2 regions of the Streptomyces sp. NPDC014764 genome follow, and region 2 is predicted to be linked to the other one. Evidence: predicted binding sites of a transcription regulator. Region 2 holds the regulator's gene; the other holds the start of a gene.

Region 1 (3,405 bases), on a different contig from region 2:
ACGCCGGAGGGCGGCACCCCCCTGTGCGGGGAGTGCCGCCCTCCGTACCTCGGACGGGTCCGAGCCTGACGGGTCAGGCTCAGAAGTCCATGTCACCGCCCGGCATGCCGCCGCCGGCCGGGGCCGCGGCCTTCTCCGGCTTGTCGGCGATGACGGCCTCGGTGGTGAGGAACAGCGCGGCGATCGACGCGGCGTTCTGCAGCGCGGAGCGCGTCACCTTGGCCGGGTCGATGATGCCTTCGGCGATCATGTCGACGTACTCGCCGGTCGCGGCGTTCAGACCGTGGCCGACCGTGAGGTTGCGGACCTTCTCCACGACGACGCCGCCCTCGAGACCACCGTTGACGGCGATCTGCTTCAGCGGGGCCTCCAGGGCGAGCTTCACGGCGTTGGCGCCGGTCGCCTCGTCACCCTCGAGCTCCAGCTTCTCGAACACCTGGGAGGCCTGCAGCAGGGCCACGCCACCACCGGCGACGATGCCCTCCTCGACGGCCGCCTTGGCGTTGCGCACGGCGTCCTCGATGCGGTGCTTGCGCTCCTTGAGCTCCACCTCGGTGGCGGCGCCGGCCTTGATGACCGCGACACCGCCGGCGAGCTTCGCCAGGCGCTCCTGCAGCTTCTCGCGGTCGTAGTCCGAGTCGCTGTTCTCGATCTCGGCGCGGATCTGGTTCACGCGGCCCTGGACCTGGTCGGCGGAGCCGGCGCCGTCCACGATGGTGGTCTCGTCCTTGGTGATGACCACCTTGCGGGCCTTGCCCAGCAGGTCGAGGGAGGCGTTCTCCAGCTTGAGGCCGACCTCCTCGGAGATGACCTCGCCGCCCGTGAGGATGGCGATGTCGCCGAGCATGGCCTTGCGGCGGTCGCCGAAGCCCGGGGCCTTGACGGCGACGGACTTGAAGGTGCCGCGGATCTTGTTGACGACCAGGGTCGACAGGGCCTCGCCCTCGACGTCCTCGGCGATGATCAGCAGCGGCTTGCCCGACTGCATGACCTTCTCCAGGAGCGGGAGCAGGTCCTTGACGTTGGAGATCTTGGAGTTGGCGATCAGGATGTACGGGTCGTCGAGGACGGCCTCCATACGCTCCATGTCGGTGGCGAAGTACGCCGAGATGTAGCCCTTGTCGAAGCGCATACCCTCGGTGAGCTCCAGCTCCAGACCGAAGGTCTGGGACTCCTCGACGGTGATGACGCCTTCCTTGCCGACCTTGTCCATGGCCTCGGCGATGAGCTCACCGATCTGGACGTCGGCGGCGGAGATGGAGGCCGTGGAAGCGATCTGCTCCTTGGTCTCGACATCCTTCGCCTGCTCCAGCAGGGCGGCGGAGACGGCCTCGACGGCCTTCTCGATACCGCGCTTCAGGGCCATCGGGTTGGCGCCGGCGGCGACGTTGCGCAGGCCCTCCTTGACCAGGGCCTGGGCGAGAACGGTCGCCGTGGTCGTACCGTCACCGGCGACGTCGTCCGTCTTCTTGGCGACTTCCTTGACCAGCTCGGCGCCGATCTTCTCGTACGGGTCCTCGAGCTCGATCTCCTTGGCGATGGAGACACCATCGTTGGTGATCGTGGGGGCGCCCCACTTCTTCTCGAGGACGACGTTGCGGCCCTTGGGGCCGAGCGTCACCTTCACGGCGTCCGCGAGCTGGTTCATGCCGCGCTCGAGGCCGCGCCGCGCCTCCTCGTCGAACGCGATGATCTTGGCCATGTGAAGTGGTCCCTCCAGGACTGGGGGTGATTCCTTCGGACCGCGCCCGCGCCCGCGACGGACGGCTCGCCGGCCGTGTGGTTCCTTGCCCCACGTGACCTGGCGGGCCTCACCGACCCGGTCCTTCGTTGTCACTCTCACCTTCAGAGTGCTAACGCCAATGATTAGCACTCGACCCCCGAGAGTGCAAGGCGCGCTCGCGGAGCGGCGGCAAGTTCGAGGGGCTCCCGAGGGGCCTGCGAGCCAGTGGCGCCAAGGGCTCACGTCCACGCTCAGCCTCGGGCGAACACGGCGCGCGCGGCGCGTGCGCCTAGGACATGACGAAGGGCCCGCACCCCGGAGGGTGCGGGCCCTGTCGCCGGCAGAAGATGTCGCGTGCTGCTGGTAGCGCGTTCAGGCGGTGACGCGAACCATGTCGGCCTGCGGGCCCTTCTGACCCTGCGAGATCTCGAACTCGACCCGCTGGCCCTCTTCAAGGGTGCGGTAGCCGTCCATCTGGATCGCGCTGTAGTGGACGAAAACATCCGCACCACCGTCGACCGCGATGAAGCCGTACCCCTTCTCCGCGTTGAACCACTTGACGGTGCCCTGAGCCATGCCTAACTCCCCTATTACTGGCCCTTGCACAGATCCACACTTCGCGGACCCGGGTCAGACCTCACCCCCCAACGGTTGGGGGCGTGCGCCGGAACGCGTCGACCGCGGCTGAATGTATCTGTCCAACTGCCGTCTGCAACAGGTCAATCGGACGAGAAATCTGGACGCCACCGGTCCGGAATGTGGCAAGAATTCGCCAGAATTCAGGGCAAGTCGGGCCGGGCAAAGGAGACAAAAGCCGCGAAAGGAGCCCGCACTTTGGCTACATCCAGTCGGGTCTGCGGCAGGAATTCGTGATTCTCGATCAATGGATCGGGAGCGCGTTCCCCAACTCTACCGCGCTCAATCCCATGGAATTGCCCCCTCCGGATCTCTCACGGAGGGGGCAATGCCCCAAACGCTCGGTAACGGTCATTACCGAAGGTAATGATCAGCCTCCGGCGACTGCCGGGATGATCGAGACGCCGGCGCCCTCCGGGGTGGCCGTCTCCAGCCCCTGCTCGAAGCGCACGTCGTCGTCGTTGACGTACACGTTCACGAACCGGCGCAGCTTGCCCTGGTCGTCCAGGACGCGCGCGGCGATGCCGGTGTGGTTCTTCTCGAGGTCCTGGATGACCTCGCCCAGGGTGGCCCCCTCGGCGGCCACCTCGGCCTTGCCCCCGGTGTAGGTGCGCAGAATGGTAGGAATACGAACGGTAACGCTCACTTTGAACCTCCGGTCAGGTGACAACGTCAGGGGCGCGGGGCTGTGTCGGATTCGCGGCTGCCGCCGCGCGGGCGCGAACAGCCCTCACCGGCCCGCGGACGGCGGCGAAGCGGCTCTCAGACGAGCCCGGCCTCACGGAACGACTCGAGACTGGGCCGAATCGTCGCCGTGAGTCCCGTCCCCGCCACAGCGTCCAGCGTCTTGAGCCCGTCGCCGGTGTTCAACACCACCGTGGTGAGGGACGGATCCAGCACGCCGTCCTCGATCAGCTTCTTCGTCACGCCGACCGTGACCCCGCCCGCGGTCTCCGCGAAGATCCCCTCGGTCCGCGCCAGCAGCTTGATCGCGTCGACCACCTGCGCGTCCGTGACGTCCTCCACCGCGCCGCCCGTGCGACGCG
Region 2 (3,405 bases):
ATCGACGGGAGGTCGTCCACGCCCTCCAGGTACTCCACGACCACCCCCTCGATCCGCAGGTCGTCGCCCCACACCTTCTCGACCAGCTCGGCGTCGTGCCGGCCCTCGACGTAGATGCGCCCCGCGCGGGCCACGCGCGCCCGTGCGCCGGGGACGGCGACCGAGCCGGACGCCGTGCGGGTGGGGCGGGCCGGGCCGGAGGAGGGGCGGACCAGTGTGACCACGCGGCCCTCCAGCAGGAACCCGCGCGGCTCCAGCGGGAACACCCGGTGCTTGCCGAAGCGGTCCTCCAGGGTCACCGTGCCGGCCTCGCAGCGGATCACGGCGCCGCAGAACCCGGTGCCGGGTTCCTCCACCACGAGGCCCGGCTCGGCCGGCACCTCGGGGACGGACTGCGGCTTCTTCCACGGAGGGGTCAGATCGGCGGAGTACTGGCGCATTCTGCCGACGATACGAGGAACGTCCGGGCGGTGATCACTCCGACACGCCGAACCGTGCCGCCAGCGCGTCCCGTTGGGCCCGTACGAACGCCGCGTCGACCACCGCGCCGTGACCGGGGACGTACACCGCGTCCTCGCCGCCCAGCCGCAGCAGCCGGTCCAGCGCGGCCGGCCAGCGGGACGGCACGGCGTCCGGGCCCGCCTGCGGCTCGTCCGACTCCTCGACCAGGTCGCCGCAGAACACCACGTCAGGGTCGCCGGGCACCAGCACCGCAAGGTCGTACGCCGTATGACCGGGACCCACGTTCGCCAGCAGCGCCCGGCGGCCTCCGCCCAGGTCCAGCGTCCACTCGCCGGACACCGCGTGCCGGGGCGCGGCCAGCGCCGCCACCGCCTCGTCGGCCGCCGCCGGCCCGAGACCCCAGCGCACCGCGTCCGCCCGCAGCTCCTCCCGCCCCCGCCCGGCGAGCGCCACGCCCAGGCCGACCGCGCCGTACACCTCCGCGTCCGCGAACGCCGGCGCCCCGAGCACGTGGTCGAAGTGGGGATGGGTGAGCGCGAGATGTGTCACACGGCGGCCGGCCAGCTCCCGCGCCTCGGTCCGCAACCGCGCGCCCTCGGCGAGGGACGAGCCCGCGTCCACGGCCAGGACGCCGTCCGCGCCCAGCACGAGCCCCGCGGTGCAGTCCCACCCCGGAAGCCTGCGCCGCCCGACCCCCGGCGCCAGTTGCTCCCATCCCGACTCTTCCCAAGTCACGGTCATGACCGGGACGCTAGCGGGGACGACGTCACCCGGCACCACCGCGCGGACCGGCCTTGCCGTCGTCGTACCCCCCGGCCGTACACTGGGCCGGGGAAGTCTGGCACTCGCGTGCGAAGAGTGCCAGGGCCGTTACCGGGCGGAAGCCAGCTGGAGGTGTGCGCGATGCTCAGTGAACGCAGGCTCCAGGTGTTGCGCGCGATCGTCCAGGACTACGTGGGCACCGAGGAGCCCGTCGGGTCGAAGGCCCTCACCGAGCGGCACAACCTCGGCGTCTCCCCGGCCACCGTGCGCAACGACATGGCGGCCCTGGAGGACGAGGGCTTCATCGCCCAGCCGCACACCAGCGCCGGGCGCATTCCCACCGACAAGGGCTACCGGCTGTTCGTCGACAAGCTGGCCGGCGTCAAGCCGATGAGCCCGCCCGAGCGGCGGGCCATCCAGAACTTCCTCGAGGGCGCCGTCGACCTCGACGACGTCGTGGCCCGCACGGTGCGGCTGCTCGCGCAGCTCACCCGGCAGGTCGCCGTGGTGCAGTACCCCTCGCTGACCCGGTCGACGGTGCGGCACGTGGAGCTGCTGGCCCTCGCCCCGGCGCGGCTGATGCTGGTGCTGATCACCGACACCGGCCGGGTCGAGCAGCGCATGGTCGACTGCCCGGCGCCGTTCGGGGAGGCGTCCCTGGCCGACCTGCGGGCGCGGCTCAACAGCCGGGTCGCGGGCCGCCGGTTCACCGATGTGCCCGGTCTGGTGGAGGACCTCCCGGAGGCGTTCGAGGCCGACGACCGCGGTACGGTCTCCACGGTGCTCTCCACTCTCCTGGAGACGCTCGTCGAGGAGAACGAGGAGCGGCTGATGATCGGCGGTACCGCCAACCTCACCCGCTTCGGCCACGACTTCCCCCTCACGATCCGGCCCGTCCTGGAGGCGCTCGAGGAGCAGGTCGTGCTCCTCAAGCTGCTCGGCGAGGCGCAGGATCCGGGTGTGACCGTACGGATCGGTCACGAGAACGCCCACGAAGGACTCAACTCCACGTCCGTCGTGTCGGTCGGCTACGGTTCGGGCGGCGAGGCTGTCGCCAAGCTCGGCGTGGTCGGACCGACCCGCATGGACTACCCCGGAACGATGGGAGCGGTACGCGCAGTGGCACGGTACGTCGGACAGATCCTGGCGGAGTCATAGGTGGCCACGGACTACTACGCCGTACTCGGCGTACGCCGCGACGCGTCGCAGGAAGAGATCAAGAAGGCCTTCCGGCGGCTCGCTCGCGAGCTGCATCCGGACGTCAATCCGGATCCGAAGACCCAGGAGCGGTTCAAGGAGATCAACGCCGCCTACGAGGTGCTGTCGGACCCGCAGAAGAAGCAGGTCTACGACCTCGGCGGCGACCCTCTGTCGCAGGCCGGCGGCGCCGGTGGCGCGGGCGGCTTCGGGGCCGGGGGCTTCGGCAACTTCTCCGACATCATGGACGCGTTCTTCGGCACGGCGTCGCAGCGCGGACCGCGCTCGCGCACCCGCCGCGGCCAGGACGCGATGATCCGGATCGAGGTGGAGCTGGACGAGGCCGCCTTCGGCACGACCAAGGACATCCAGGTCGACACGGCCGTCGTCTGCACCACGTGCAGCGGTGAGGGCGCCGCGCCGGGCACCACCGCGCAGACCTGCGACATGTGCCGCGGCCGCGGTGAGGTCTCGCAGGTCACCCGGTCCTTCCTCGGCCAGGTCATGACCTCGCGCCCCTGCCCGCAGTGCCAGGGCTTCGGCACGGTCGTGCCCACGCCCTGCCCGGAGTGCGCGGGCGACGGCCGGGTCCGCTCCCGCCGCACGCTCACGGTCAAGATCCCGGCCGGTGTCGACAACGGCACCCGGATCCAGCTGGCGGGCGAGGGCGAGGTCGGCCCCGGCGGCGGTCCCGCCGGCGACCTGTACGTGGAGATCCACGAGCTGCCGCACTCGCAGTTCCAGCGGCGCGGCGACGACCTGCACTGCACGGTCACGCTGCCGATGACAGCGGCGTCGCTCGGCACCAAGGTGCCGCTGGAGACGCTGGACGGCCTGGAGGAGGTCGACATCCGGCCCGGCACCCAGTCCGGCCAGTCGATCCCGCTGCACGGCCGGGGCGTCACGCACCTGCGCGGCGGCGGTCGCGGTGACCTCATCGTGCACGTCGAGGTGCAGACCCCGACCAAGCTGGACCCGGAGCAG

The links. The regulator HrcA, encoded in region 2, represses chaperone genes, less so after heat shock. The targets are predictions, from matches to a motif close to TTNGCACTCNGNNNNNCNGAGTGCNAA.
Region 1: the regulator HrcA is predicted to act here: its motif matches at 1,867-1,893, upstream of groL (chaperonin GroEL).

What each region holds. Positions count from the first base shown of each region.
Region 1 covers NZ_JBIBXY010000011.1:43,049-46,453, reverse strand. Annotated here, with positions in the region: gene groL (chaperonin GroEL) at 80-1,702, opposite strand; gene ACF1AG_RS23965 (cold-shock protein) at 2,096-2,299, opposite strand; gene ACF1AG_RS23960 (ubiquitin-like small modifier protein 1) at 2,730-3,005, opposite strand; gene thrC (threonine synthase) at 3,122-3,405, opposite strand, start outside.
Region 2 covers NZ_JBIBXY010000001.1:633,173-636,577, reverse strand. Annotated here, with positions in the region: gene ACF1AG_RS02930 (DUF3097 domain-containing protein) at 1-440, opposite strand, end outside; gene ACF1AG_RS02925 (MBL fold metallo-hydrolase) at 475-1,203, opposite strand; gene hrcA (heat-inducible transcriptional repressor HrcA) at 1,366-2,382, shown strand; gene dnaJ (molecular chaperone DnaJ) at 2,383-3,405, shown strand, end outside.